DNA from 3 places in the Sphingobium sp. FW305-3-2-15-F-TSA7 genome. Region 3 is predicted to be linked to each of the others. Evidence: predicted binding sites of a transcription regulator. Region 3 holds the regulator's gene; each other region holds the start of a gene.
What was found. Region 3 encodes LexA, which represses DNA repair genes until DNA is damaged. Its sites were predicted from a motif close to GTTCCNCNCTTGTTCT; they were not measured.

Region 1 (9,768 bases), on a different contig from region 3:
ATGAGATGGTGAGCATCGGATGAACCTGCGGCGCCTGCGCCACTTCGAGGCCCTGCACCGGCTGGGCAGCTATGCGCGCGCCGCCGACGAACTGGGACTGACCCAGTCGGCGCTCACCCGCAGCATCCAGAAGTTGGAGGCGGAGCTGGGTGCCGTGCTGTTCGATCGCACCACCCATTATGTGCGCGCCACCGACGATGCCGAACGGCTGATCCGCGCCGCGCGCGACGTGATCGCGGCGGCCGCCAATCTGGAACAGGAAGCGCGTGGGCTGAAACAGCCGAGCTCGGGCACCGTCCGCGTCGGCGCCGGACCCTATCCGCTCCAGCCGTTGCTGACCGACGCGATCGCGCGCTTCGCCGACGTGCATCCCGCGGTGCGCGTGACGGTGACGGGCGGTCCCTCCGATCGTCTGCTCGAGACTCTGGTCGATCGCGGTCTCGATCTCGTCGTCTGCGATCGCGCGAAATTCGCCGCCTCGGGCCATGCCGACGAAGTGCTCTGCATCCCGTTGCCGCCCGAACCGCTGATGCTGGTGTTCGCGCGCGATCATCCCCTCGCCCATGTCGAGGGGCGGCTCGATACCGCCGCCTGGCCATGGGCGCTGCCGCGTCCCGCGCCCAACAGCAATTTCCCGCGCGCGCTCCGGGTGCGTGTCGCGGCGGGCAGCTTCCCTGATTACGAACTCGATTCGACCGCCGCCTGCCTCGACATGGTGCGCGGCGGGCGCGTCATCACCGTCGTGCCGCGCTCGCTGGCGTTGTCGGCCTGTGCCGATGGTACGCTGATCGCGGTGGCGCTGCCGGCATCCGAGCAGACCCACGACGCAATCCATCTGCTGCGCAATCGCAGCCGCAGCGCGCTGGTCTCGGCTTTCGTCGCGGCGGTGCGCGCGGCGGCGCATGCGCGCGATCAGAGCTTGGCCATATCCGCGAACAGCGCGGCGTCGGGCGATCCCGCGCGGTAGAAGACCGGGGGCTGGCCGAACGGCGCGGGCACGGTCACGTCCTGCCCGCCCGCATGCGTCTCGCCGCTCCACACATGCACCCAGTCCGCACCGGCGGGCAGATAGGCTGTCCAGTCGCTGCGTCCCGCCTCGATCACCGGCGCGACCAGCAGATCGGCGCCGTAAAGATAGGCGGTCTGGATCGCGTAGCTGCGCGGATCGTCCTCGAAATGGAGGAACAGGGGGCGCTGGACAGGCAGGCCGGTTGCGACCGCCTCGTCCGACAGCTTGCGCAGATAGGGCGCCAGCCAAGCGTAGATACGCGTCATCCGCGCGAAATGGGCGAGCACCTCCGGGTCGCTGTCCATCTGCGTGTTGAGGCGCGGGCGGTTCCCTTCATGCGTGCGCATCATCGCGGTGAACGCCGCCATTTCGGACCAGCGCATCGCCAGTTCCGGCGTGCGGATCGTATCGAACAGGCTGGTATAGCCGCCGATATCGCTGTGGCTGTAGGCATTGCCGAGCAACCCGGCCGACAGCGCGGCGCAGATCACCGTGCCGATGCCGTCATGCCGGCTGAAATCGACCGACTGGTCGCCCGCCCACAGCATCGGGCAATGACGCTGCGCGCCGCTATAGCCCGATCGCATGAAGAACAAAGCCTCGCCGGTCTTGCCGCGTCCGGCCACGCCCTTCGCATTCACCTCCGCCCACAGGGCCGGCCAGGCATTGTGCGCGCGCATGCCGTCCATGCCGTTCGCCAGGCGGACGTCGGTCGGCAGATATTCGCCGAAATCGGCCATCCAGCCCGACAGCCCGAAATCGATCAGGTTGCCGCCGATGATGGTGTCGGCGAACCAGGCGGCGGCCTCCGGATTGGTGAAGTCGACATGGCCGCAGTCGAATTCGCCGAAATCGATCACATAGGGTTCGTCGGCATCGGGCCGCATCACCAGATAGCCGTTCGCCGCGGCTTCGGCATAAAGCGGCCCGTCGACCGCGAGATAGGGATTCACATAGCCCAGGAAGCGGATGCCGCGTGCGTCGAGTTCGGCGATGCGCGCCGGCAGCTCGGGATAGCGATCGGCATTCCACTGCCAGTCCCAGAACAGGCGATTGCCGAAGCTGGTGATGCGCAGCCCCACCCAATCCTCGCACCACAGCCCGGAGATCGCGACTCCCGCCGCTTCATAGGCCTTGAGCCGCTCGAAACTTTCGGCGCCGTCCTTCAGCCCGATGACCGCGCCCTTGAGCAGCCAGTCGGGCAGCGGCGGCTGGCGGCCGAACCGGTCCGACAGCGCGGTCACGATCTCGGTGAAATGCGGCCGTGCCCACAGCTCGATCCGGGCCGGCACTTCCCAGATCTCGACTTCGTGGAAGCCGGGATGGCGGAAATCGAAGGCGGCATAGGCGCTGGTATCGACATGCAGCGCGTAGCGGCGCGAACTGACCCAGGTCGGTTGCGGATAATTGGTGTGGTAATAATCGCCGCCCGCGCCCTTCTGGTCGCATTGCCAGGTGAGCAGGGTCGATTTGTCGCGGCCGACGCCCGGTTCGGAGGTCCAGAGCGGGAAATGGCGGCCGGCCATGTCGAAATAGGAGAATTGCTCGCCGCCGCCCCAGACATGCTCGCCGGGTTGGGCGGGCACGCGCAGCCACAGGCGGTTGATCGTCGGGTCGAGCGCTTCGAACGCGATCTCCGCATTGCCGCCTTTGGCCGCGATACGGAGCGCGAGCGCCCAGGGCGCGCCGTCATGCGGCGCCAGGCGGACGGTGTCGCCGTCGATTTCGGCATGGCGCAGCGCGATCCGCTCGACGACATAATCGCCGATCTCATAATGGCCGCGCGTGCCTTCGATGCTGGGCACGCCGCGACCGACGAACAGGCAGGGCGCGTCGGCACTGTGCTCGAGGATCGTCTTGTCCCCCAGCGTCAGCACGAAGCCGCCATCCTGCACCTCAAGCGTCATGCGCCATATTCCTTTCGGTTTCGGACGGGGCGACAAGCGCGGCGTGCGTGCGTCGCGCACCGATGGTTGGTGCGCATTAAGTCGCCATCGCCGCCGCGACCGGCCACGGGACGTCCTGCCCCGCGGCCCGATCGATCAGAAGTTCACACGGCCCGAGATGCCGAAATAGCGCTCGGCGTCGCGCGGCGTGATCTGGCGCATGAACGACGTGCCGTTCGGGATGCGCTGGATGACGAAATGCTTGTCGGTGAGGTTCTTGGCGATCAGCGACACGCTGTATTTCTCGTCCTTCGTCCGGAACGTGATGCCCGCATCCCAGATCGCATAGCCGTTCTGGAAGGCGTTGGGGTTCTGGTTGATGTCGAAATTGGTCTTGCTCTGATAGACCAGCGAGCTGTTCAGATCGACGTCGAACGCGTCCAGCCCCAGCGGCAGGCGCCAGTCGGCCGTCACCGTGCCCTTGTACTTGGGCGCGAAGGGCAAAGGCTTGCCGTTGATCGCCGCGGCGCAGGCGATCGCCGCGCCCGGCGGGCAGATGAACTGATTGATGTGCGCATCGGTGTAATTGAAACCGCCATTGAGCGAGAAGTCGCTGGTGATCTGCGCGTTGAAATCGAGCTCAATGCCGCGCGTCGAAACCGTGCCCGCATTGGTCAGGCGGGTGACGACCTGGCCGGCGACCAGATCGAGGAAGTTCGCCTGGTAATTGTCGTATTTGGCGTAGAAGGCGGCCAGGTTGAGCGTCAGGCGGCGATCGAACAGCCGGGTCTTCAGGCCGATCTCATAGGCGTCCGACTTTTCCGGATTGATCCGGCCGGTATCCTGCGCGCGCATGTTGAAAAACACGTTGAGCGCCGGGCCCTTATAGCCGCGCGTGTACATGCCATAGGCCATCACGTCGTCGCTCAGATCATATTGGAGCCCGGCATTGCCGGACCAGCCGCTGTCGCTGATCGATCCCGCCGCGGCGAAGCCTGGATTCACGCCCGGAAAGGCGGCCGTAGACGTGGAGGTGCGGACGAAATCATACGCCACCTTGTCATGGGTATAGCGTCCGCCCAGGATGCCGCGGAACGCGTCGGTGAAGTTGGCGGTGAGCTGTCCGAATCCCGAATAGCTCGTCAGCTTGGTCGTGAAATCGGCATTGCCCTGGTTGGTGACGAAGGTCGAAGACCCCGCGGCGCACGGCGTCAGGCCGTTGACGGTGGGCAGGGTCGACGCGGTGCACGACGTCACCGTGCGGTTGAAGAAGTCGACTTCCTTGGTCTTGTAGAAATAGACGCCCGCGACATATTCCAGGAATTGCGGCTTCGACGACGCGATGCGCAGTTCCTGGGTGAACTGGTCGAAGCTCAAATCGCCGCGATCGTGCGACAGCACGTCGCCCGATGCGGTGCCGGTATTGACGTAGCGCGGCGCATCCGACCGGAAATCGCCGTCGCGCTGCTGATAGTTGAACCAGTGGCGATAGGCGGTGATCGAGGTCAGCGTGGCGGCGCCCAGGTCGAGGTCGATCTGTGCGGACAGGCCGGCATTCTTGTCGCGCGTATAGGGATCGAGGTCGTTGTCGATATTCTTGTTGCGGCCGTTCAGCACCAGTGGCGCGAGCGAGGGGATGAAGACAGCATTGTTGAATGCGGAGCTGAAGACGGTGCCGATGCTGTCGGCATAGCCATTGTCGCTGCCCTTCGAATAATCGCCGATGATCGCGATCTTCAGGTCGTCATTGGGTTCGAAGACCAGCTTGCCGCGCACGCCCCAATGTTCGTAGCCATTGACCTTGTGGTTGTTGAACACGTTGCGGCCATTGCCGTCATATTTGGCGTAGAAACCGGTCAGCGACGCAGCGACGCCGGTGGCGAGCCCGCCGGAAACGCTGCCGCGCACGCGGAATTCATTGCCCTCATAATAGGACGCGTCGACATAGCCGCGCAGTTCGTCGCTGGGCTCGCGCGTCACGATGTTGATCACGCCGGCCGATGCGTTCTTGCCGAACAGGCTGCCTTGCGGCCCGCGCAGCACTTCGATGCGCTCGACGTCGAGGAAGTCGGAGGTCTGCTGGCCGGTGCGCGCATAGACGACGCCGTCGATCACCGTGGAAACCGAAGGCTCGACGCCCGAGGAGAAGGAGATGGTGCCGACGCCGCGGATGGAAAGCGCCGAATCCTTGTTGGTGTTGCCCTTGCGGAAGGTCAGGGTGGGCACGCGCTGGAACAGCTGCTCGGCCGAATTGACGTTGGCGCGCTCCAGCTGGGCGCCGCTGACGACGGAGATGGCGAGGGGAACGTCCTGCAGATTCTGCTCGCGCTTCTGCGCGGTGACGATGATGTCGGCGACGCCGCCGTCCTGCGCTTCGGGCGCCGCTGCGTCCTGCGCATAGGCGGTGCCGCCCGCCAGTACGATGGCGAGCACGCTCGTCAGAACCGCGCCGAGTCTTGCCTTGGAATAGGTCATCATCTTCCCCTCCTGTCGGGTCCATCCGGATCTTTGCCCGCTTGGACATGTGCCCGGGCGCGCGCGGCGCCATTAATGTCGATCGGATTGGTTGACAATACGGTCAACCCTACATCCATCAGGGAGAGTGCCCGGACCGGTCATTGCAGTCCAATCGAGATTTATCGCGTGGTCATGTCCGAATACTATGACCTTCGCGCGACAAGCGTGCGGACATCGTCGAGACAGGCGGTGGTGGCGCGCGCCACTTCGTCGTGCAGCCAGCCGACGATCTCGGGCGTGGGGCCGATATCGGGCTCGAGCAGCGCGAAATCGAGATAGATTGCGGGCGCGATCGGCCGGATCGCGACGCCCAGCCGGTTGAACAAGGGCGCGCTGAACGGCTCGGCGATCGAGACGCCCAGCCCGGCTTCGACAAAGGCGTAGAGGATCTGCGAATGCTGGGTCTCCAGCCGGCGCGACACCGGGATGCCCGCGGTCTCCAGCGCGACGTCGATGCCGTTCCACAGCGCGTCGGCCTCGTGCATCGGGCCGATGAATTCCTCGCCCGCCAGGTCGGAAACCGACAGGCGCTCGCGCTGCGCCAGCGGGTGACCGGCGGGCAGCACGCAGACATATTCGGCGCGCGCGATCATCGTCGACCGGATGCCTTCGCGCGGCGGGATCTCGACGCCGATGCCGAGATCGGCCTGGCCCAGGAACACGCGCTCCTCGATCGCGCGCTGGCCCAGCGACTCCACGGTGATCTTGATGTCGGGATAGAGGATGCGGAAACGCTGGATCACCGCGGGCAGGATCGACATCGCGATCGCAGCCAGCGCCGCGATCCGCACGGTGCCGACGGGATGCGCGCGGATGCGCCGCGCCGCCTGGTCGAGCAGGTCGAGACCGGTATAGCTGCGCCGCACCGCCTCGAACAGCGCATGCGCCTGCGGTGTCGCATGGACGCGCGCGCCGCGCCGGTCGAACAGGCGGAATCCCACGGCGCGTTCCAGGTCGGCGATCAGCCGGCTGACCGATGGCTGGCTGATGTTGAGCATCGTGGCGGCGGCGGTGATGCCCCCGCTCATCATGACGGCGCGGAACGCCTCGACCTGTCGCATGCGCATAAGCCATAGTATTCACATATGACGTGCCAGCGCAATTCGATTGGATGCGATGGACGCTCTGCGCGATGATGATGCGATCGACGGGCAGGCGCCCGCACCATGGAGAGGCATCATGGATTATTCCGCCCAGCGCGCCCAATTCGCGGCCGAGGGTTATGCGGTGTTCGAACGCGTGCTCGAAGGGCCGCTGCTCGATCTGCTGCGCGACGAATGCGGCCGCGTGATCGAACGCGAGGATGCGCGGCTCGACGCGCTCGGCGTCGAGGTCGATGGCATCAGCCACAAGGGCAAGCGCTATTTCGCGGGCGAATGCCAGCGCGTTCAGCCCGAATTGCGTGTCATGCTGTTCAGCGAGACGATGGCCGATATCTGTCGTGCGACTTTGGGTGACGACGCCTATTTCTTCTACGACCAATATGTTGTGAAGGGCGCGGACAAGGGCATGCCGTTCAGCTGGCACCAGGATTCGGGCTATGTCGTCGGCAATGGCGGCCCGCCCGATCACAAACCCTATCTCACCTGCTGGTGCACGCTCGACGACACGACCGTCGCCAACGGCACCGTACGTATCCTGCCTTTCTCGCAGGTGCCCGCCACGCGCGACGGCATCGTGCCCCATGAACGCCAGCCGGGCAGCAACGATCTGGTCGGCTATGACGGCGATGCGCAAGGCGTGACGCTGGAAGTGCCGGCGGGCAGCGTCGTCGCTTTCTCCAGCCTGGCGCTCCATGCCACCGGATCGAACACCACATCGAAGATGCGTCGCGTCTATCTGGCGCAATATTCTCCCGAGCCGATCCTCAATCCCGGCACCAACCATCTGCGGCGCAATGCGATCGCGTTCCTGCGCGGCGGGCGTCAGGTGACGGTCGGCTGAAGCTCGTTTGAGAAAGCGCGGAAGAGCGCTTTCTTGAAGCGGTACCGGCCCGCTCCCCCGCCCAACCTCCCGACAGGATCATACTGCATCGGGAGGTTGGGCGGGGGAGCGGGCCGGTACCGCCTTTCCCAAACGAACTCTTATCGCTTGCGCTTGGCGTGGCGATGTTTCACCGGGCGTGCGACGGACACTCAGCAAGGGAGGCTGCGCGCATGGTCGATACACCGTTGATCGTCGGACTGGGCGGAACGGGAACGCCCAACAGCTCGTCGGAGAAGCTGCTGCGCCGCGCGCTCGATCGCTGCGCCGCGCATGGCGCCGAAACGCTGATGTTCGATGGCTCGGCGCTCGACATCCCGATGTATGCCCCCAGCGAAAGCGCGCGTGACGAAAAGACGCTGGCGCTGATCGCCGGCCTGCGCCGCGCCAACGGCATCATCATCGCCTCGCCCGGCTATCACGGCACTGTATCGGGCCTGATCAAGAATGCGCTCGATTATGTGCAGGACATGGCGGAGGACGAGGCCGTCTATTTCGAGGGCCGCGCCGTCGGCCTGATCGCCGCCGCGGCGGGCTGGCAGGCGACGGGCACCACGCTCGCCACCCTGCGCTCGATCACCCATGCGCTGCGCGGCTGGCCGACGCCGATGGCGGTGGCGGTCAATTCGATGGTGCCGGTCTTTGGCCAGGACGGCACGATCACCGACACCGGCATCGCCAACCAGCTCGACATATTGGCGCATCAGGTGGTCAGCTTCGCGCGGATGCGCGCGCTCCACGAATTGTCGCTGCAACAGGCGGACGGCGAACGCGAAGCGGATCGCGCCGGCGCCGAGTGATTTGGGCCATGGCGGCCTGCGAACGGCATCGATCTGCGCTTCCGGTGCTCACGTACTGAAGTACGCTGCGCGCCGGTTCTCGATCGACACCATTCTCGGCTCGCCCTGACCCAAATCCCTCCCAATTTCGTCTACCTTTCCGTGTCATTCCCGCGCATGCGGGAATCCAGAGTCGTAGAGCTCGATGACCGACATCTCCTGGATTCCCGCATGCGCGGGAATGACACGGAGGGGCATTTGCCATGCAGCAAACTTGACTCTCGTCGCGTTCCGGCGAGAATAGAACAAATCATGAACAATCCGGACCTGCCGTGTCCACGCGCCATGCCTTGCTGCCCGCAGAGATCGATGAAGAATCGCCGGAAAACCACGCCTCCGCGACAGAGGCATTTGCCGCGGCGGTGGCGCTTCAGCCGCGACTCGTCGAAATCTTCGCCGAGTCGCGCGACGCGGCGGGCAGCGGTTTCGTCCTTGCCCAGCTTGGTGGCGCGTTGCGATCGGGCACGATCCTCTGGGTGCAGGATCGTGTCGTGCTGCGCGATCATGGCCGGCCCTATCCGCATTGGTGTCGCTCCGGATCGGGAAAGGGCAGCGCCGGCATCGTCCATGTCGTCGCGCGGGATGCCGGCCAGGCGCTGTGGGCGATGGAGGAGGGGCTGAGATGCGCCGAGCTCTCCGCCGTGATCGGCGAGGTGGCGGGCAATCCGCGCGCACTCGATTTCACCGCCACGCGCCGGCTGGCGGTGGCCGCAGAACGCTTCGGCGTGCCTGCCTTGCTGCTGCGGCTGGGATCGCAGGCCGATCTGAGCGGCGCGCGGATGCGCTGGCGCGCGCAAAGCCGGCCATCGTTGATGCCTCGCTGGAACGCTGCTGCGCCGGGCATGCCGGTCTGGTCGCTGGAGCTGTTCCGTGCACGGGGGCCACGGCCCGGGCAATGGGATGCCGCTTATGACCGGGCGGCGGATCGCCTCGATCTGGTTTCCCCGCTTCGCGATCCAGCGCTGGGCGAGGGGCAACGAAGACGCGGCTAGGGCGGGGCCAATAGGGCTTGTCTCGGAGGGCGCACACGGCATCCTGATCGATGCGGTCAACGCCCAGGCGCGCGACGGCGGCGCCCGACCCGGGCAGCGGCTGGCCGATGCCCGGGCCGCCTTGCCGACACTTGCCGTCTGGCCGTCGGACAAACCCGGTGACGTTGCGGCGCTCGACCGGCTTTGCCGCTGGTCCGAACGCTGGTGCCCCTTTGTCGCGATCGACGGCAGCGACGGGCTGCTGCTCGACATCACGGGCGCGGCGCATCTCTTCGGCGGCGAAGCCCGGCTGACGGCCGAGATGCGTGCACGTTTCCGCAGGGTGGGGCTGACCGCACGCATCGCGATTGCGCCCACGGTGGGGGCCGCCTGGGCGCTGGCGCGCTATGCTTCAACCTCACCGTTCGGACTGAGCCTGTCGAAGTCCTGTCCTTCTGGGGCATCGGCGCCAAAAGAAAGGGCAGGACTTCGACAGGCTCAGTCCCAACGGAGTGAGGGGCGGACTCCGAACACGATCTGCCCGCCCGAAGCACTCGCCGCCA
Region 2 (9,768 bases), on a different contig from region 3:
CCACCCAGCTCGGGCAGGAGGCGCTGGCCCAGGCGATAAAGAGGCTCAAGAAGCAAGACGAGCCGACATTGATGGAAGCGATCGCCAAGCAGCTCATCTCCGATACCGAGCTGATGGAAGCATTGATGCCCGGATCGACCGGCACCGGCATTGCCGGCAAGTCGCCGCCAAAGCAGCGCGAGGCGATTTCGATCCGCGGGCTGACCCCCGGCGTCGCCTATCGCCTCGCCCAATGCTGCCATCCGGTTCCCGGCGACCGGATCGTCGGCCTGCGTCGCCCCGGCGAGGAGATCGAGGTCCATACGATCGACTGCGAGCGGCTGAGCGACGGCATCGACGCCGACTGGATCGACCTGGCCTGGGGTGAAGCGTCGGAAAGCGGAACCGCGCGGCTGAGCGTCGTGCTCAAGAACGAGCCGGGCGCGCTCGCGGTGATGGCGGGCATCTTCGGCACGCACAAAGCGAACATCCTCAATCTGCGGATGGAGAATCGCGATACCAGCTTCCACCATTTCACCGTCGATCTGGAAGTGAACGACCTCCACCATCTGATGCGCATCCTCGCCGCCCTGAGAGCGGCTGAGGCCGTGAGCCGGGCGGAGCGCGTCTAGGGAGGTCCGAGCGCACGACCGGCGCGCGGAGTCACACAGTCATCATGAACCGCGTGCAGGTGGGCCAGGCACAGGAGAAATCGCATGACCATCCGGATCGATCGACGCAGCCTGGTTCTCGGCGGCAGTCTGGGGCTGGGCGCATTGCTGGTGCCCGGCGGCATGCGTGCCGCGACCGGCCTGCTCGGCGCGCGCGGGTTCACCCATAATGTCGCGAGCGGTGAACCCGGCTCCGATTCGGTGCTGGTGTGGACACGCTATGTGCCGGCGAACGGAGCCGACGCACCGCTCAATGCCGAGCTGTCCGAAACGCCGGGATTCGAACGCATCGTCGCGGGCGGCACGGCCGTCGCACGGGCGGATGGCGATTTCACCGCACGGACGATCGCGACCGGGCTCCAGCCGAACCGCTGGTATTTCTATCGTTTCGTGGCGCCCGACGGCACCCGCTCTCCCACCGGGCGGACCCGGACGCTGCCCGTCGGACCGTGCGCGCGCTTCGGCCTGGGCGTCTTTTCCTGCTCGAACCTGCCGTTCGGCTGGTTCAACGCCTATGCCCATGCCGCGGCGCGCGACGATCTCGACCTGATCGTCCATCTCGGCGACTATCTCTACGAATATCCGCGCGGCACCTATCCCAAGCTCGAACAGGCGGTGAAGGGACGGATCATCGAGCCGGCGGGCGAACTGCTCCATCTCGCCGATTATCGGCTGCGCTATGCCGGCTATCGCAGCGATCCCGATCTCCAGCGCATCCATCAGCTCTATCCGATGATCGCGCAGATCGACGATCACGAGGTGGCGAACAACACATGGACCGACGGCGCCGAGAATCACGGGCCCGACGAAGGCGATTTCGCGCTGCGCAAGGCCGACGCGCTCAAGGCCTGGCATGAATGGCTGCCCGTGTCCGATGCGCCGTGGAGCCGGTATGAGATCGGCGACCTCGCCACGCTGATCCGCCCGGAAACCCGCGTCACCGGCCGGTCGCGCGAGCTGACCATGACCGAAGCGCTGAAAGACCGCGCGTTGCTCGAGAATCCCGCGCGCACGATGATGGGCATGGCGCAGGAACGCTGGGTCGCCGACACGCTCGCCGCGTCGGTGAAGCGCGGCGCGCGCTGGCAGGTGCTGGCGCAACAGACCAATATCGGCCGGCTGTTCACGCCACCCGACGCGCTGAGCCTGCTCGCGCGCGATGCGCCCGACTATCTCGTCACCTATACCAGCAACGGCATCGCCGCGACCAAGGCCGGCATCTCCGGCAATCTCGACGATTGGGGCGGCTTTCCCGCGGCGCGCGCGCGACTGCTCGCGGCGGCGGAAACGGCGGATGCGGACCTGATCGTCCTGTCGGGCGACAGCCACAATGGCTGGGCATTCGACCTGCCCGGCGCGCACGGGCGGGCCGGGGTCGAGTTCGGCGGGCACAGCGTCTCGTCACCGGGCTATGAAGCCTATCTGACCGCGACGCCCGACACCGTTGCGCGCATGATCCGTGCATCAAGCCCGGAGCTGAAATGGGCGGACACCAGGCATCGCGGCTATATGGCGATCGCGCTGACGCCCGACCGCGTGACCGGCGAATGGGTGTTCATGGAGACGATCCTCACGCGGAACCAGGCGGTCTCCGGCAGCCATCATATGTCGGTCGACCGCGGTGCGCGTGCGTTCGCCGCTTGACGCGGCCCAGCCGTGCGCCAATCATGGCGGCATGACTGGCCAGAGATTTTTCCGCTTCGGCTGCTTCCCTCATACGTGCCAGGAGCGTCGGCCATGACAGAGACCGTCAGGACGATCGATTATGGCGACATGGCGGTGGCGATCCGCCGTTTCCATCCCGAAGATCAGGAAGCGATGCTGCGTTTCGCGCGCGCGCTGCCCGAGCATGACCTGTTGTTCGTCGGCCGCGATCTCAAGAATCGCAAGGTGGTCGAGGCCTGGCTCGCCGGGATCGAGGATGGCCATATCGACAGCCTGATCGCGACCGGTCCGCAGGGCATCCTCGCGACCTCCGCGATCATCCGCGATCCGCTGGGCTGGTCGCCACATGTCGGCGAAGTGCGGCTGCTGGTGTCGATCGAGATGCGCGGTCGCGGGCTCGGCCGCGCGATGCTCCAGGAAAGCTTCCGCCTCGCGATCGATCACGACCTCAAGAAACTGACCGCGCGGATGACGCCCGACCAGAGCGGCGCGATCGCGCTGTTCCAGAGCCTGGGTTTCCGCGCCGAGGCCCTGCTCAAGGATCATGTGATGCGCCGCGACGGCAAGGTCCACGACCTCGCCATCTTCAGCCATGACGTCGCGCGCATCGCCGCCGCGCAGAGCCGGGGCGAAGGCGCCAAATAAGAGCATAGCGACGCGAATCTGTCGCAGATCCGCAAACAGGCCGACGCATTGCGATGACAGTCTCCGGTGGGCCGCAGCGGTGCGGTCGATTCGCAATCGGAGACCAATCATGTCCGACATCGAGAACCAGCAGGACGACGACGTTCTGGAGCCCATCGAAGCCCAAGACGAGGATCAATCGGAAATCGCGGACAGCGACGACCAGCAGGATGACGCCGAAGACGAAGACGGCGATGAAGCGGACGAGGATTCGGACGACGCCGAGGATTGAGCAACCTCAAGAGCCTGATCGGTTGGGTTGGAAGCACTTCGTGCTTCCGCCGATGTCGTGAATCAGGCTCTTTTCATATGGTTGAGACCTTGATCCACACTTCAGGCTGTTTCAGCCTGAAGTGATCAAGGTCTGGCCGGGCGGTTTCAGGCGAGATCGCCCGGCGGTTCACGCCCCTTCGGGAATCGCGATCTCGGGATCGAGCACGCCGAGCAGCCGCCCGGCGGCGCGGCGCGCGAAGCGCAATGTCTCCGCCTTGCGGCGCGCGCCGGCGAGAGGCGTCGAGCGCGCCTCGCGGACGATGGCGCCGGCATAGCGATCCGCCACGATCACGCCGGTGCGATCGGGCAGGAAGAATTCGCCATCGAGCGGCGACGCGTCGAATCCCGGCGGCACCGCCCAGAAGAAGCGATCGCAATAGTCGAGATAGTCGGGCCATTTCATGTCGCCGAGCAGATCGCCGCGCGCGACCTTGATCTCGACGATGGTCAGCCGGCCCGCCGCGTCGAGCGCCATGATGTCCGCGCGCCGGCCATTGCCGAGCGGCACTTCCACCAAAGCGACCATGTCATGCGCGAGGAACAGCCGCGCGACGCCGCGCGCGACATCGACCGCGGTGATCGGCGGATGGCTCGACTCACAGTTCAGGCGGACGACACTCATGCCGCCACCTTAGAACAAGACAGGAACAAATGGAAAGGGGGCACGCGGCCCCCGATCGTTTCAGGGTCGATCCGGTTCAATCCGAACCAGATCAACTCCAGCTGGAAATCGCTTTAGCGATAGAAGACGTGGTTCCCGACCGTGGCGACACGGCGAAGCTTCCAGCGCGGCGAGACATGGGTGGCGTGGAAGAACAGCGCATCCGAGGCGGCGCTTTCCCAGCGGTCCTTTTCGGCGATGCGTGCGATCGCGACCGCTTCGCGCCAGTCGCGGCTGCCGCGGTTGATCGCGGGCATGCGTCCGCCGCGCACGAACGAGAATTGGCCGGGCTGGTGGACAACGCCGCACACGGTGCTGGCGAAACGGCCCGAATCGGCGCGATTGAGGATCACGTCGGCGACGGCGAGCTGGCCGTCGAGCGATTCGCTGCGCGCTTCGAAATAGATGGCGCCGGCCAGGCATTCCTGTTCGGCGGTGAGATCGTCATCCGACTGCTCGGCGGCCACCAGCGCGCTCAGCGTGCGGGGCTCGGCCTGCTGCTCGGGAACCTCGGTCTCGGTTCCGGCGTTGGCGTCGATGATCAGGGGATCGTTCTGGACGATCTCCGCAACAGGCGCGGGGATCGACGTCGCGCCGGTCGCGAACGAAGGCACTGCCTGAGCAGCGGCCGACACGGCACAAAATGTAATGACCGCGTAGCTGGCGGCACGAAGAACAGGACTCATCAGACAATCGATAGTGCGGTTGACGCATCTGTCGGGGTGTCTACTCCAAACACCGCACCCCCGATTTGTCCCCCGACTGCGCTACCGTTCTTGCCGATTCACTCCGCAGGACGGTCTGGCGCATTGAAGTCGTGCGGCTCTGTTATTCCGGCCGGGGAGAGTCAAGCAGCGCCGATCGTTTCAGCGGCGAACCGTTCAGCGTCTGCGATATCCAGTTCAACGACCCATATATCGGGGTCTCGTGCACGACGACGCTCAAGATATTGTGAGATTTCGACGGAATCGGCCAGATCGGCCGGTCCGCACGGCGCCCAGACATAGCGGCCGCGAACATGGAGGACCCGCTCCAGCAGTGCGGAAACCCGGCCCTTTTCGGCGCAGGCGAGGATGATCGCGCCGCCCCCGGCGTCGCCCTTGGCGAGTATCGCGGCATGGCCGCCCTCCGCCTGGACGCGGCGGACCAATGCGCTGACCAGCATGGCGCTGGTAAGGCGCGGCGTCACGTCCGCTGCGCGTCGCGATAGCCGGGCAGGCCCGCAAGCGGAATCCGCGACCGCATGAAGGTGCCGGTGCCGCGCGCCGCTTCCTCACCATCAGCATCGATCAGCCGCGCATCGGCGACATAGACGCGCCGCTTGCCGCTGATCCATCGCCCTTCCGCGATCACCGGACCATTGTGGATCGGACGGGTGAAGAGCAGGTTGAACGCGGTGGTGAGCAGGAAATGGTCGGTGACCAGGCTGTTGGCGGCATAGAAGGCGGCATCGTCCAGCATCTTGAAATAGCTGGTGCCATGCGCCGCGCCGGCCGCATGATGGACACGCTCGTCCACCTCGAAACGGATCCGCGCGACTCCCGCCTCGGGAATCTCGAGTTCCGATTTGAAGAGCAGGTTGATCGGGGCGCTGCGGTACAGCGATTCGAGCGCCCTGAAATGGGCGTCCTCGCCCCGCGTCGCGTCTTCCCCGGCCTCAGGCCGCATCGCGTGCTTCGGCGCTGGCGAGCAGCGCGTAGAGCGCGTCGTCCGAGCCGGCGCCACGCAGCTTGGCGAGAAAGGGCCGATCGCGCAGCGCACGGCTGACGCGTGCGAGCGCCTTGAGATGCTCGGCCCCCGCATCGGGCGGGGACAGCAGCATGAAGACGATATCGACGGGCATATCGTCGATCGCCTGGAAATCGATCGGCTGATCGAGGCGCGCGAACACGCCGACGACGCGTTCGAGCCCCTCGATCTTGCCATGCGGGATCGCAACGCCGCCGCCAAAGCCGGTCGAGCCCAGCCGCTCGCGTTCCGACAGACGTTCGACGACGATGCGCGCTTCGACACCGCCATTTTTTTCCGCCAGGGCCGCGAGCTGCTGGAACAATTGCTTCTTGGCCGAGACCGAAAGGCCGGCAACGACTGCGCCGGGGGTTAGAATATCGCTGAAATCGCTCATATCAAATCCGATTCGGCGGAAAATGCTCCCGCCTTTGGCCCCCGGTAAAATCCTTGTGTATCACGGCTTTAGGGCGCCACACTCAGGCGGCGCGCTGCGGTTCGACCCAGCCGATGGTCCCATCGCCGCGGCGATAGACCATATTATATGCGCCAGTGCCACTGTTTTTGAACAACAGCGCATTGGTGTTGCGCAGATCGAGCATCATCACCGCGTCCGAAACGCTGGCATCGGGCACGTCGACCCGGGTCTCGGCGATGATCGGCGGGTTGTCGGTCGGTTCCTGAGCCTCTTCGCCCGCGTCGAACACGGTATAGCCGGCGTCATGGCCGTTGAGCCCGTTGAGCGCAGCGCTGGCCGCTGCCTGCTGGACGCCGTGGCGATCCTTCAGCCGGCGCATATAGCGGCGGAGCTGGGTTTCGATCCGCTCGGCGGCGGCGTCGAAGGCGGGATGCGCTTCCTGAGCGGTGCCGCTGCCTTTCAGGATCACGCCCTGCATGACATGGGCGACGATGTCGCAGCGGAATCCGTAATCATGCGGTCCCTTGCCGAAGGTGACGGTGGCGGACAGCGCTCGCGAGAAATATTTGTCCGCGATCCCCTCGAGACGGTCCTCGACATGCGCGCGAAGCGCATCGCCGGTGTCGACCTGATGACCGGAAACACGGATATCCATGGCATTCTCCATTTGCTGTTCGCGTCGGCGCATCTGGTGCGCCGCCCTGCGATGATCAACCTGCCTGGCCGACCTGTCCCCAGAGAGGATCGGTGAGCCGGGCCACGAATTCGGCGTGCCGCGCCAGTTCCTCCGCGCTGGCGCTATGGGGTCGGGGGGGACGAACCGGACGGTTCGCCTGGATGATAACGCGCGACTCGGCGATTCGGCTCGCCGGCGTCTTTTCCTCCGCCGCGAGCATCAGGCCGATCTGCCGCCCGCCGCTCAGCTCGACATAGAGCTGGGCGAGCAATTGGGCGTCGAGCAGTGCGCCGTGCAGAACCCGATGGCTGCGATCGATACCGTAGCGCGAGCAGAGCGCGTCGAGGCTGTGCTTGGCGCCGGGATGGCGCGCGCGCGCGATCGCCAGCGTGTCGATCATCCGATCGGTCATGACGATCGGCCGCGCGCACAGGCCAAGCTCATGATTCAGGAAGGAAAAGTCGAACTGCGCATTGTGCGCGATCATCGGGCTGTCGGCGATGAATTCGAGCAGTTCGTCCGCCTTGTGCGCAAAGAGCGGCTTGTCCGACAAAAAGGTTTCGGAGAGCCCATGGACCGCCTGCGCCTCGCTCGGCATCGAGCGCTCGGGGTTGAAATAGGCGTGGAAGACCTGGCCGGTCTCGACCTTGTTGAACAGTTCGACACAGCCGATCTCGACCAGCCGGTCGCCATTTTGAGGGCTGAGGCCGGTTGTCTCGGTATCGAAGACGATTTCGCGCATTCCCGGGATTATCGGCGCAGTTTGGCGCGCATGCAAGTGACCAGATGCACCACTTCGGCACGCGTTTCCTGTCGGGTCGTACCGGTTTCGATCACAATGTCGGCGCGGCGGCGTTTGACGGCGTCGGGAGTCTGCAAGTTGAGGATCCGGCGAAATTTTTCCGGTGTCATTCCCGGCCGTTTCAGCACGCGGCGGCGCTGCATCCAGGCAGGCGCCGACACCACGATGACCAGATCGACCAGATCGGCGCCGCCTTTTTCGAACAGCAATGGAATGTCGAGCACGACGATCGGCCGCGAGCGATGGCGGCGCAGAAAGATGCGGCGTTCGGCCGCCACGGCCGGATGGACGATCCGTTCGAGCGCGGCGAGTGCCGGGGCATTGCCGAACACCGCCTTGCCGATCGCGGCGCGATCGATCCCGGCCGGGCCCGTGGTGCCGGGAAACAGCACCTCGATCGCGGCAAGCAGGCGTCCGCCCGGCCCCTGGAGCCGGTGCACCGCGGCATCGGCATCGAACACCGGCACGCCCAGCGATCGGAACATCCCGGCGACCGCCGACTTGCCCATGCCGATCGACCCGGTGAGCCCGACGATGATCACGCGATCAGCCGCTCGCGCAGCTCCGCATCATGTTCGCGTGGCGCCGCGGCGCCGAAGAACAGTTCGAAAGCAAGTGCTGCCTGACCGACCAGCATCTCCAGCCCGTCGATGGTTTCCAGCCCACGCGCTTCGGCGGCGGCCAGCAGCCCGGTCTGCAACGGCGCGTAGACGATGTCGTAGACGACACAGTCCTCGGGCTGGGTCGACAAATCGGGTGCGAGCGGCGGCAGCCCGGCCATGCCCAGCGTGCTGGCATTGACGATAAGCGCCGATGGCGGCAGCGCGGCATCGAGCGGTAGCGCCTGTCCCTTCAGCCCGAACGCGGCGAGCAAAGCCGCGCCCTTCAGCACGTTGCGGTTGAGGATGGTGACCGGACCGGCACCGATCCGCGACAATGCGAACAGGATCGCACGCGCGGCACCGCCCGCGCCGATCACCGTGACCGGCGCGCCCGCAAGCGGAACGTCGGACAGCGGCGTGAAGAAGCCGCCGGCATCGGTGTTGGTGCCGCTGAGCGCACCGTCGGGCGCTCGCAATATGGTGTTCATCGCCCCGATGCCGTCGCGGACGCCGCCGGGATCGGCAACGAAATCCATCACCGCGAGCTTGTGCGGCACCGTGACGTTGCAGCCGCGCCACAACGGATCGGCACGGCGGCTCTCGAAATAGCCGGGCAGCGCATCGGCCGTTACATGCGCGGCATGATAGGCGCCGTCGATCCCGAGCTTCTCAAGCCAGAAGCCGTGGATCACCGGCGATTTGGAATGGGCGATCGGATCGCCGATCACCTCCGCATAAGGCACGCTCAAGATTCGATGACTCCCCGGATCCGCAGATAGTCGAGCAGCGGCAGCAGCGGCAGCCCCAATATGGTGAAATGGCTTCCCTCGACGCGCGCGAACAGCTGCACGCCGGGGCCCTCGATCCGATAGCCGCCGACACAGCCGGCGATCTGATCATATTCGAGATCGAGATAGGATTGGATGAACGCTTCGGACAAGGAGCGAACCGTCATCTTCGCCCGGTCGACATGGCGCCAGACCGGCTGGCCGGCCTCGACGATCACCGCCGCGCTGTGGAGGATGTGGGTGCGTCCGGACAGCAGGCGAAGCTGGTCGGCGGCGGCGGCACGATCCGCCGGCTTGTCGAGCATCGTGCCGTCGTCGAGCGCCAGCGTCTGATCGCCGCCCAGCACCATCGCGCCCGGCACGCGCTTCGAGATGCGCAGCGCCTTCAGTTCCGCCAAGGCATCGGCCAGGTCGCGCGGCGACAGCCCGTCGGCCCTCAGCGCCGCTTTTGCCGCCTCTTCATCGACCCCCGACGCCATGGCGTCATGATCGATCCCGGCGGCGTGGAGCATGGCGCGCCGTGCCGCGCTCTGCGAAGCGAGAAGCAAGGTCATAAGGCCTGTTCGTGCCCGGCGGCACGCTCATTATAGAGGTTGATGATCGCGGCCGCGGTCTCCTCGATCGAGCGACGCGTCACGTCGATCACCGGCCAGCCATTGTCCGCGAAGATGCGGCGCGCATAGGCGACTTCGCGCGTCACCGCATCCTGATCGACATAAGCGGTCTCGGGTGCCTGGTTGAGCGACAATAGCCGGTTGCGCCGCACCTGGATCAGCCGATCCGCGCTGGTGGTCAGCCCGACGACCAACGGATGGCGCAGC
Region 3 (9,768 bases):
CCCATGCCCGGGCCTATGAAGCGGCAGGCGCGGCCTGTCTTTCCGTGCTCACCGACGTTCCCTATTTCCAGGGCGACGACAGCTATCTGGCGGCCGCGCGCGATGCGGCCTCGATCCCGTGCCTGCGCAAGGATTTCCTCGTCGATCCCTGGCAGGTCGCGGAATCCCGTGCCTTGGGCGCCGATGCGATCCTGATCATCGTCGCCGCGCTCGACGACGGGCAAATGGCCGAGATCGAGGCCGAGGCGATCCGGCTGGGCATGGACGCGCTGGTCGAGGTGCACGATGCCGACGAGCTCGATCGCGCGCTCGCGCTGCGGTCGCGGCTGATCGGCGTCAACAATCGCGACCTGCGCGACTTCACCGTCGATTTCGCACGCACCTATGAACTGATCGGTCGTGCGCCCGAAGGCTGCACCTTCGTCGCGGAGAGCGGGCTGACCTCCAGCGCCGATCTCGATGCGATGGCGGATCACGGCGTCCATTGCTTCCTGGTCGGCGAAGCGCTGATGCGCGAGGCCGATGTCGAGGCGGCAACCCGCCGGTTGCTCGGCGCGGCATGAGCCGGCTCACCCATCTCGACGCCGAGGGCGCGGCACATATGGTCGACGTGTCGGACAAGGCCGTCACCACGCGCGAAGCGGTGGCCAAGGGCCGGATCTCGATGTCGGCCAACGCCGCCGCCGCGATCCGCGACGGATCGGCGAAGAAGGGCGATGTGCTTGCGGTCTCGCGGGTGGCGGGGATCATGGGTGCGAAGCGGACCAGCGACCTGATCCCGCTCTGCCACCCGCTGCCGATATCCTCGGTTTCGATCGATCTGGCGCCCGATGCCAGCGGGGTGAATGCCACTGCTACCGTGCGAACGACGGGGCAGACCGGTGTCGAGATGGAAGCGCTGACCGCGGTCTCGATCGCGCTGCTGACGATCTACGACATGGTCAAGGCGGTCGATAAATCGATGGAGATCGGCCCGGTCCGGCTGGTTTCGAAGACCGGCGGCAAATCGGGCGATTACAAGGCGTGAGAGCGATCGCGGACCGCCAGGCCCCGTTCGGGCTGAGCCTGTCGAAGCCCCGCCTCTCCTTTTACAGGCTCAGCCCGAACAATGTGGGTGGCGGCTCATGAGCACCCTCCTCCCCGTCGCCGATGCGCAGACGCGATTGCTCGCGCTGGCCACACCGCTTCCGGCCGAAACGCTACCGCTGGGCGAAGCCGCAGGCCGTTATCTCGCCGAGGATTGCACGGCGACGCGCGGCCAGCCCGCCGCCGACCTTTCGGCGATGGACGGCTATGCCATCGCCTTCGCCGACATACCCGGCCCATGGCGCGTGACCGGGGAAAGCGTGCCCGGCACGCTGCCCGACGGCGCGATCGCGGGCGGCGAGGCGATGCGCATCTTCACCGGCGCCCCCCTCCCCGCCGGCGCGGACACGATCCTGATCCAGGAAGAGGCGGCGCGCGACGGCGACACGCTGATATTGACGGGCGAAGGCCCACGCCGACATGGCCAGCATGTGCGCGCCGCCAACAGCGATTTCGCACGGGGCCAGCGCCTCGTCGCACACGGCGCGCTGCTGACGGCGGCACGGATCGGGCTGGCCGCGATGGGCGGATATGGTCGGCTGAGCGTCGGACGGCGGCCGCGCGTCGCCCTGATCTCGACGGGCGACGAGTTGGTGCTCCCCGGCGAGCCGGTCTCTGGCGTACAGCTTCCCGCATCGAACGCGATCATGCTGCGCGCGATGCTGGAGCCCAACGGCGCGATCGTCGACGATCGCGGGATCGTGCGCGACGATTTCGACACATTGGCCGCCGCCTTCGATGCCGCGCGCGGTGCCGATATCATCGTGACCTCGGGCGGCGCGTCGGTGGGCGATCACGATCTGGTGCGCCCCGTGCTCGACGCGATCGGCGGGACGCTCGATTTCTGGAAGATCGCGATGAAGCCGGGCAAACCGCTGCTCGCCGGCAAGCTTGGCGACGCGATCATAGTCGGGCTGCCCGGCAATCCGGTTTCGACCTTCGTCACCGCGACATTGTTCCTGCTGCCGCTGGTGCGCGCGCTGCAGGGCGCAGCCGATCCGTTGCCGCCCACCCATCGCGTCAGGCTGGGCGCGCCATTGCCGGCATGCGGCGGCCGCGCCGAATATCTGCGCGGCCTGTGGGCCAATGGCGAAGTGATCCAGGCGACCGAACAGGACAGCGCGGCGATGGTCTCGCTCGCCTCCGCCAACGCGCTGATCGTCCGTGCGGCGGGCGCTCCTGCAGCGGATGCCGGAGAAATGGCGGAAATCTTGGCAATAAGTTGAGAGCCCGATTCACGCTTTCGGAAGCAGCGCTTTGCGCTTCCACCTCAACCGATCAGGCTCCGGCTTGACGCGCCCTCCGATGTTTCCTACACGTTCTTCGTTCGTTCCATCGGAGAACATGCGATGCTCACGCGCAAGCAACATGAATTGATCTGCTTCATCAGCGACAGGCTGGAGGAAACCGGCGTGTCCCCCTCGTTCGAGGAGATGAAGGAGGCGCTCGATCTCAAATCGAAATCGGGGGTTCATCGGCTGATCAGCGCGCTCGAGGAACGCGGCTTCATCCGTCGCCTGCCCAACCGCGCCCGCGCGCTGGAAGTGCTGAAGCAGCCCGAGCGTGCGGCCGCCAAGCCCGTGAAGAAGCAGACAGCGCCCGCCGCACCGCGCCATATACCGATCGCCGCCAACGACGTGCTGGAGATTCCGCTGCACGGCCGCATCGCCGCGGGCATGCCGATCGAGGCGCTGGAGGGCCAGAGCATGCTCTCCGTCCCCGCCGCGCTGCTCGGCTCCGGCGACCATTATGCGCTCGAGGTTTCGGGCGATTCGATGGTCGAAGCGGGGATTCTCGACGGCGATTACGCGCTGATCCGCCGCACCGACGTGGCGCGCGACGGCGAGATCGTCGTCGCTCTGGTCGACGAAAGCGAAGCGACGCTCAAATATTTCCGCCGCGAAGGCGCGATGGTTCGGCTCGACCCCGCCAATCGCGCTTATGACCCGCAGCGTTACCGGCCCGACCAGATCCGGGTCCAGGGCAAGCTGGCTGGGCTGTTGCGGCGCTATTGAGGGGTACTGACTTCGACCACATCGTCATTGCGAGAAGCGAAGCGACGAAGCAATCCAGTGGTTGATGCATCCCTGGATTGGTTGGCCTGCGGCCGCCTTCGGCCCGCTCCGCTCGCAATGACGGACGTTGAATGCCGCCATTTTCCCGATGACACCTATGACGGATTGGGCCGAAACGCCGGCATCGCCGCCGCCGGTCTTGGCGGATCGGCCCAGGGGTGATCGTCCGCCGCGCGCTTGACCGTCTCGATCCGGCCGGCGGCGAGATCGATGGTCAATCCGCCCGTCTTCGCCAGCAAAGCGCGATCCGCCTTGATCCAGCGCGGCGCGCACCAGTCGGGCAGCCAGCGCTCGCTGACCACGATATCGGCGTCACGGCAGGCTTTGCGCAATTCGCCGGGATCGACGAAATAGGTGCTGCGCGTGGCGAGCAGCCGCCAGCGCTTGGTGCCCCGGATCAGTTCGATCGTGCAGGCGTCGCGGCTGCATTGCGCCCCGCGCACGGCGTCGAGATCGGCCAGTTCACCCTCGAACCCCGCGCTTTCGGCGAGCATGTCGCGGACATAGTCGCCTGCGCGTGGCCGCAGCAGCGCATAGCCACCATCGACACGGACGGCGAGATGGCGGCCGTCGCCCGTCACCAGCAGGTCGGGCGGCTGGGTGGACAGTGCCCAGAGCGCGCCGACCACCACCGGCGCCAGCCCCAGCCATCGTGCGCCCGTGCGCCACAAGGCGATCCACAGCCCGCCTGCAACAATCAGCGCGAAAGCGGCATCGGGAACGACCGGCATCGCCGCAACCGCGCCGGGCATCGCGGCGACGCTGTGCGCGATCCACAGCAGCAGCGACAATGCCTGACCGGCAACCCACCATAAGGGCGCACCGAGCCCCACCATGTCGAGCAGCAATGCGGCCGCCTCCACCGGCATGACGATGAAGGTGGTCAATGGGATCGCGACGATATTGGCAAGCGCGCCATAAAGCCCCGCCTTGTGGAAATGGTGGATCGCGATCGGCGCCAGCGCGATTTCCACCAGCAGGCCGGTGAGCAGCAGCCCGAGCAGGATACGCCCCGTGCCCATCATCCAGCCTTCCTCGCGGCGCGCCAGCAAGGCCTTGATCCGCCGATGCTCGACCAGCGCCATGATCGCGGTGACCGCGGCGAAGCTGAGCTGGAAACTCGGCCCGACCAGCGATTCAGGCCAGAGCAGCAGGACGAAGGTCGCTCCCGCCGCGACCAGCCGTAGCGTGATCGCGTCGCGCCCGATCGCGATGCCGATCAGCACCAGGATCGCAGCCACGCACGAGCGGATCGTCGGCACCTCCGCCCCGGTCAGCAGCGTGTAACCGATTGCCGCCACCGCGCCGCCACCCGCCGCAATCAGCATCAGCGGCAGACGCAACGCCAGCCATGGGCTGAGCGCGAGCAGGCGCAGCAACAGCAGCATCGTCGCGCCGACCAGCGCGGTGACGTGCAGCCCGCTGATCGACAACAGATGCGACAGGCCGGCACGGCGCATCGCCTCGGCATCCTCCTCCGGAATCGCCCCTTGATCCCCGGTCGCCAGTGCCGCGGCGATCGCCCCCTCCCCACCGGCGAGTCGCGCCTGGATATGCGCGGACAGGCGCTGACGGGTATCGGCAAGCACGGGCGCCGCGCCGGCCTGGACAATGGTGACGGGGCCGAGCGAGCGTCCGGTCGCACCGATGCCCTGGAACCAGGCAAGCCGCGCGAAATCATAGGCGCCGGGCACGGCGGCCTCGGGCGGCGGCATCAGCCGCGCGCGTAGCGCGATCGTCGCCCCCGCACGCAGCCCGTCATGCGCATCCTCCTCGCGGACATTGACGCGCACGCGTTCGGGCAGCGCGGGCGCGTCGCGCGGCTCGAGCAGCAGCCGCACGAGTCCACGCGCGGGCAGCATGTCCACTTCGGTGATTCGCGCCTGGAAACTGACCACCGCCGGTCGCGCCAGCACCGGCGCCGCAACGCGTTCGGCGCGCCACCAGATCAGCATCATGCCGATCGCGGCAAGCAGCCCGAACCAGCCCAGCGCCCGGCCGAGCCATGTGCCCAGCCCCAATGCCGCGCCGCCGAGCGCACATGACAGCGCCAGCAGCAGGAAAGCGGCCCAATGGCCGGCCGGCATCAGGACGAACCAGGCGGCAACGCCTGCGCCGAGCCCAATCGGCACCCAGAGCGCAAGCTGGTCGCGCTCGGCCTCCAGCCAGGTCTCGATCCGCTCGCGCACGGCGAGAGGCGCCGCATGCATGTTATTTTGCAGCTGCGAAGAAGCCATGCTAGGGGCGTCGCCGGTCGATCTGGCCATCGTACGATAGTGGAGAACCCGCGCGTGGGCGCAAGCCAAGAAACCCGTCCTGTCGTCACGCGCTTTGCCCCGTCCCCGACGGGATTCCTGCATATCGGCGGCGCGCGCACCGCGCTGTTCAACTGGCTGTTCGCCCGCCACAATGGCGGAAAATTCCTTCTCCGCATCGAGGATACCGATCGCGCGCGCTCGACCGAGCCGGCGATCGAGGCGATTCTCGACGGCATGCGCTGGCTGGGACTCGACTGGGACGGCGATACCGTGTTCCAGTTCGCACGCGCCGCGCGCCATGCCGAAGTCGCCAATGCGATGCTCGAATCGGGCCATGCCTATCGCTGCTACGCCACGCAGGAAGAGCTTGCGGAGCTGCGCGAGCAGCAGCGCGCGGCCAAGCTGCCGATGCGCTATGACGGCCGCTGGCGCGACCGCGATCCCGCCGACGCCCCCGAAGGCGCGCCCTTCGTCATCCGGCTGAAGGCCGAGCGCGAGGGCGAATCGGTGATCGAGGATCGCGTGCAGGGCCGCGTCGTCGTGCGCAATGCCGAGCTGGACGACATGATCCTGCTGCGGTCGGACGGCACGCCCACCTATATGCTCGCGGTCGTCGTCGACGATCAGGATATGGGCGTCACCCATGTCATCCGCGGCGACGATCACCTCAACAACGCATTCCGCCAGCTCGGCATCGTGCGTGCCATGGGCTGGCCCGAACCCATCTATGCGCATGTCCCGCTGATCCACGGCGCCGACGGCGCCAAGCTGTCCAAGCGCCACGGCGCGCTGGGCGTCGACGCCTATCGCGACGAGATGGGGCTGCTGCCCGAGGCAGTGTGCAATTATCTGCTGCGTCTCGGCTGGGGCCATGGCGACGACGAGATCATCAGCCGCGAACAGGCGGTGGAGTGGTTCGACCTGGCCGGAGTCGGCCGGTCGCCGTCGCGCTTCGACTTCAAGAAACTCGAAAATCTGAACGCACATTATATCCGCGAGGCCGATGATGCGCGCCTGGCGTCGCTGGTGAAGCCGCGCGTCGAGACCCGGCTGGGCAGCACGATCGACGCCGCCGGTGAAACCCTGCTGGCGGCCGCGATGGCCGCGCTCAAACCGCGTGCGAAGACCCTCGACGAACTTGCGGAAGGCGCATTGTTCCTGTTCGAGACCCGCCCGCTTTCACTCGACGAAAAGGCAGCAACCCTGCTAGAGGGCGACGCGACCGCGCTGCTCGAAAAGACAGGCGGTGCGCTACAGGGGGTGAGCGACTGGACCGTGCCCGCGCTTGAAGAAGCGGTGCGGCTGGTTGCCGAGGATGCAGGAATCGGTTTGGGCAAGATTGCCCAGCCCTTGCGGGCCGCGCTCACAGGACGCGCGACCTCGCCGGGAATATTCGATGTGCTGGCGCTGCTGGGCCGCGAGGAATCGCTTGGCCGCATCGGCGACCGGATCAAGCAGGCCGCATAGGCAGGAAGGACGACTATGACCGGAAACGCGAAGCTGGTGGCCGGAGGCCAGGATCACGACTATCCGGTGCTTGCCGGTTCGGTCGGCCCCGATGTGATCGATATCCGAAAGCTTTACGGCCAGACGGGCATGTTCACCTATGATCCGGGCTTCACCTCGACCGCGAGCTGCGAATCCGGCCTGACCTATATCGACGGCGACCAGGGCATATTGCTCCATCGCGGCTATCCGATCGACCAGCTCGCCGAGCAGTCGAACTTCATGGAAGTCAGCTATCTGCTGCTCAACGGCGAACTGCCGAGCAAGGCCGAACTCGAGAAGTTCAGCTACACCATCACGCGCCACACCATGCTGCACGAGCAGCTGGCGACCTTCTATCGCGGTTTCCGCCGCGATGCGCACCCGATGGCGATCATGTGCGGCGTCGTCGGCGCGCTTTCCGCCTTCTACCACGACTCGACCGACATCACCGACCCGCGCCAGCGCATGATCGCCAGCCACCGGCTGATCGCGAAGATGCCGACGATCGCGGCGATGGCGTATAAATATTCGGTCGGGCAGCCCTTCCTCTATCCCGACAACAAGCTGTCCTACACCGGCAATTTCCTGCGCATGACCTTTGGCGTGCCAGCGGAGGAATATGTGGTGGATCCCGTCGTCGAGGCGGCGATGGACAAGATCTTCATCCTCCATGCCGACCACGAGCAGAATGCATCGACCTCGACCGTCCGGCTGGCCGGCTCGTCGGGCGCCAATCCCTTCGCCTGCATCGCGGCCGGCATCGCCTGCCTGTGGGGCCCGGCGCATGGCGGCGCCAACGAAGCGGCGCTCAACATGCTGCGCGAGATCGGCCATCCCGATCGTATCCCCGAATATATCGCGCGCGCGAAGAACAAGGACGATCCGTTCCGCCTGATGGGCTTCGGCCACCGCGTGTACAAGAATTACGATCCGCGCGCGAAAGTGATGCAGAAGACCGCGAACGAGGTGCTCGACAAGCTGGGCGTCACCGATCCGATCTTCGACGTCGCCCGCGAACTGGAGCAGATCGCGCTCAAGGACGATTATTTCGTCTCGAAGAAGCTTTATCCCAACGTCGATTTCTATTCGGGCGTGATCCTGTCGGCGATCGGTTTCCCGACGACGATGTTCACCGTGCTCTTCGCGCTCGCCCGCACCGTCGGCTGGGTCGCGCAGTGGAACGAGATGATCTCCGATCCCGAGCAGAAGATCGGCCGTCCGCGCCAGCTCTATACCGGCCCGACCCAGCGCGATTACGTACCCGTCGGCGATCGCTGAACTCGGCCGAAGCGGTAGGGCTCCCGGCGAAAACCAGGGGCCCCACCGTCATTCCAGCGAAAGCTGGAATGACGGGGTAGAAAGCGCGCTCAGCCCACCGGCAATGTGAGCGTGAAGCGCGCGCCCTGACCAGGTGCGCTGTCGACGCTGATTTCGCCGCCCATCGCGCGCGCGAGACGGCGCGCAATGTAGAGACCCAAGCCGCTGCCGCCCGGTTCACCGGGATCGACGCGCTCGAACTTCTCGAAAATGCGTTCATGATCCTCGGCATCGATGCCCTTGCCCTGATCCGCGATCACCACCACCGCGCGATCCGCCGCCTGCTCGGCGCGGATCCACACCATCGCGCCGTCGGGCGAATAGCGCACGGCATTGCCGATCAGATTGACCAGGATCTGGAGGATGCGCTTGAAATCGCCGCGCGCGGCAAGGCTTTCGTCATCTGCCGGCCGATCGATCCGGACATCGCGATCGGATGCGCGCACCGCAAGCAGCCCGGCGGCGCGGCGGGCGACATCGGCGAGATCGATCGCTTCGGCATCGACATGGAAATCGCTGCGCTCGATCGCCTGGAGGTCGACGAGATCGTCGACGAGCGCGAGCAGATGGCGACCCGCGGTCGCGATGTCGCCGGCATATTCGGCATAGTCGCGCCTGAGTGGCCCTTCGTTGCGCGCACTGATGCTGTCGGCGCGCGCAATGATGCGTGCCAGCGGCTCACGCAGCGCGCGGTCGAGCCGTTCGCCAAAGGCATCGGCGACGATCTGCGGTTCTTCCGGACTGGCCGGTGCGACGCGATGCCAGGCGGCATTGCCCCGGAATCCGACGAAACGCCCCGCCCCGTCATGAATCGGCACCGCACTCAGCCGGACGCGCCCATTGCCGTTGCGCAACTCCGCGTCCTGACAGTCGAGCCGCCCCTGCGCCGCAAGCGCCGCGAGCAGCGGCAGATTGCCGTTCTCATCTTCGATCAGCTTGACCAGCTGGGTGACGGGCTGGCCGATCATGCGGCTCGCCGGGCCGCCGATCGCATCCTCGGCCGCGGCGGAGAGCGCGACGATCTTGAGCGCCTCGTCGGTTTCCCAGAGCCAATCCGCCGATGCCCGCAGAAAATCGGTTTCGCGGTCGATGTCGCGTGCGGCGACCGCGGGCAAAGCCGGCCGCGGGCTCCAGCCGCCGATGGTCAGGCGGACCTCGTTCCCGTCGGGCTGGGCGCGGACCCACAGATCGATGTCATTCTCACCATCGGCCGCGATCACAGCGCGCGAGATCAAGATGCCCAACCGGTGCGCAAGCCGCGCCAGCGCCGCGATCTGCGGGACCGCGATCGCACCGCCCGCTTCACCACCCGCGCGCATTTGCAGGCCGAGCAGCGGCGGATCGGCCTCGATCAGCCGCCCGCTGCGATCGACGCGGCCATGGACCGGTTGCGCGTTCATGCCGCCCACCCGTCGCCGCGCTCGGCAAGCCCGGCGGCCAACGCCGCGATCGCGGTGCGATATCCGCTATCCACCTGCCAGGGCTGGATCAGTTCGAGCGCACGGACGCGGGTCAGGCTGTCATAGGCCGCCATCTGTTCGACC

Region 1: a site for LexA is predicted at 8,477-8,492, ahead of AC3WN8_RS02630 (ImuA family protein). Genes of this name have one in related genera too.
Region 2: a site for LexA is predicted at 3,906-3,921, ahead of AC3WN8_RS17555 (MmcB family DNA repair protein). Genes of this name have one in related genera too.

Annotation. Positions count from the first base shown of each region.
Region 1 is NZ_JBYSZM010000003.1:59,725-69,492, reverse strand. Features, by position in the region: gene AC3WN8_RS02660 (LysR family transcriptional regulator) at 20-967, shown strand; gene AC3WN8_RS02655 (alpha-glucosidase) at 913-2,916, opposite strand; gene AC3WN8_RS02650 (TonB-dependent receptor) at 3,052-5,373, opposite strand; gene AC3WN8_RS02645 (LysR substrate-binding domain-containing protein) at 5,556-6,473, opposite strand; gene AC3WN8_RS02640 (phytanoyl-CoA dioxygenase family protein) at 6,592-7,356, shown strand; gene AC3WN8_RS02635 (NADPH-dependent FMN reductase) at 7,569-8,195, shown strand; gene AC3WN8_RS02630 (ImuA family protein) at 8,507-9,226, shown strand; gene AC3WN8_RS02625 (Y-family DNA polymerase) at 9,144-9,768, shown strand, end outside.
Region 2 is NZ_JBYSZM010000022.1:33,764-43,531, forward strand. Features, by position in the region: gene AC3WN8_RS17535 (RelA/SpoT family protein) at 1-611, shown strand, start outside; gene AC3WN8_RS17540 (alkaline phosphatase D family protein) at 696-2,294, shown strand; gene AC3WN8_RS17545 (GNAT family N-acetyltransferase) at 2,388-2,960, shown strand; gene AC3WN8_RS17550 (hypothetical protein) at 3,070-3,231, shown strand; gene AC3WN8_RS17555 (MmcB family DNA repair protein) at 3,400-3,894, opposite strand; gene AC3WN8_RS17560 (cell wall hydrolase) at 4,008-4,619, opposite strand; gene AC3WN8_RS17565 (DUF1491 family protein) at 4,781-5,122, opposite strand; gene AC3WN8_RS17570 (PaaI family thioesterase) at 5,119-5,601, opposite strand; gene ptsN (PTS IIA-like nitrogen regulatory protein PtsN) at 5,591-6,058, opposite strand; gene hpf (ribosome hibernation-promoting factor, HPF/YfiA family) at 6,141-6,734, opposite strand; gene dnaQ (DNA polymerase III subunit epsilon) at 6,790-7,497, opposite strand; gene coaE (dephospho-CoA kinase) at 7,506-8,099, opposite strand; gene AC3WN8_RS17595 (shikimate dehydrogenase family protein) at 8,096-8,902, opposite strand; gene AC3WN8_RS17600 (Maf family protein) at 8,905-9,501, opposite strand; gene AC3WN8_RS17605 (pyruvate, water dikinase regulatory protein) at 9,498-9,768, opposite strand, start outside.
Region 3 is NZ_JBYSZM010000010.1:76,778-86,545, reverse strand. Features, by position in the region: gene trpC (indole-3-glycerol phosphate synthase TrpC) at 1-563, shown strand, start outside; gene moaC (cyclic pyranopterin monophosphate synthase MoaC) at 560-1,027, shown strand; gene AC3WN8_RS09980 (molybdopterin molybdotransferase MoeA) at 1,125-2,312, shown strand; gene lexA (transcriptional repressor LexA) at 2,436-3,101, shown strand; gene AC3WN8_RS09970 (ComEC/Rec2 family competence protein) at 3,257-5,371, opposite strand; gene gltX (glutamate--tRNA ligase) at 5,453-6,886, shown strand; gene AC3WN8_RS09960 (citrate synthase) at 6,902-8,185, shown strand; gene AC3WN8_RS09955 (sensor histidine kinase) at 8,275-9,624, opposite strand; gene AC3WN8_RS09950 (DUF2336 domain-containing protein) at 9,621-9,768, opposite strand, start outside.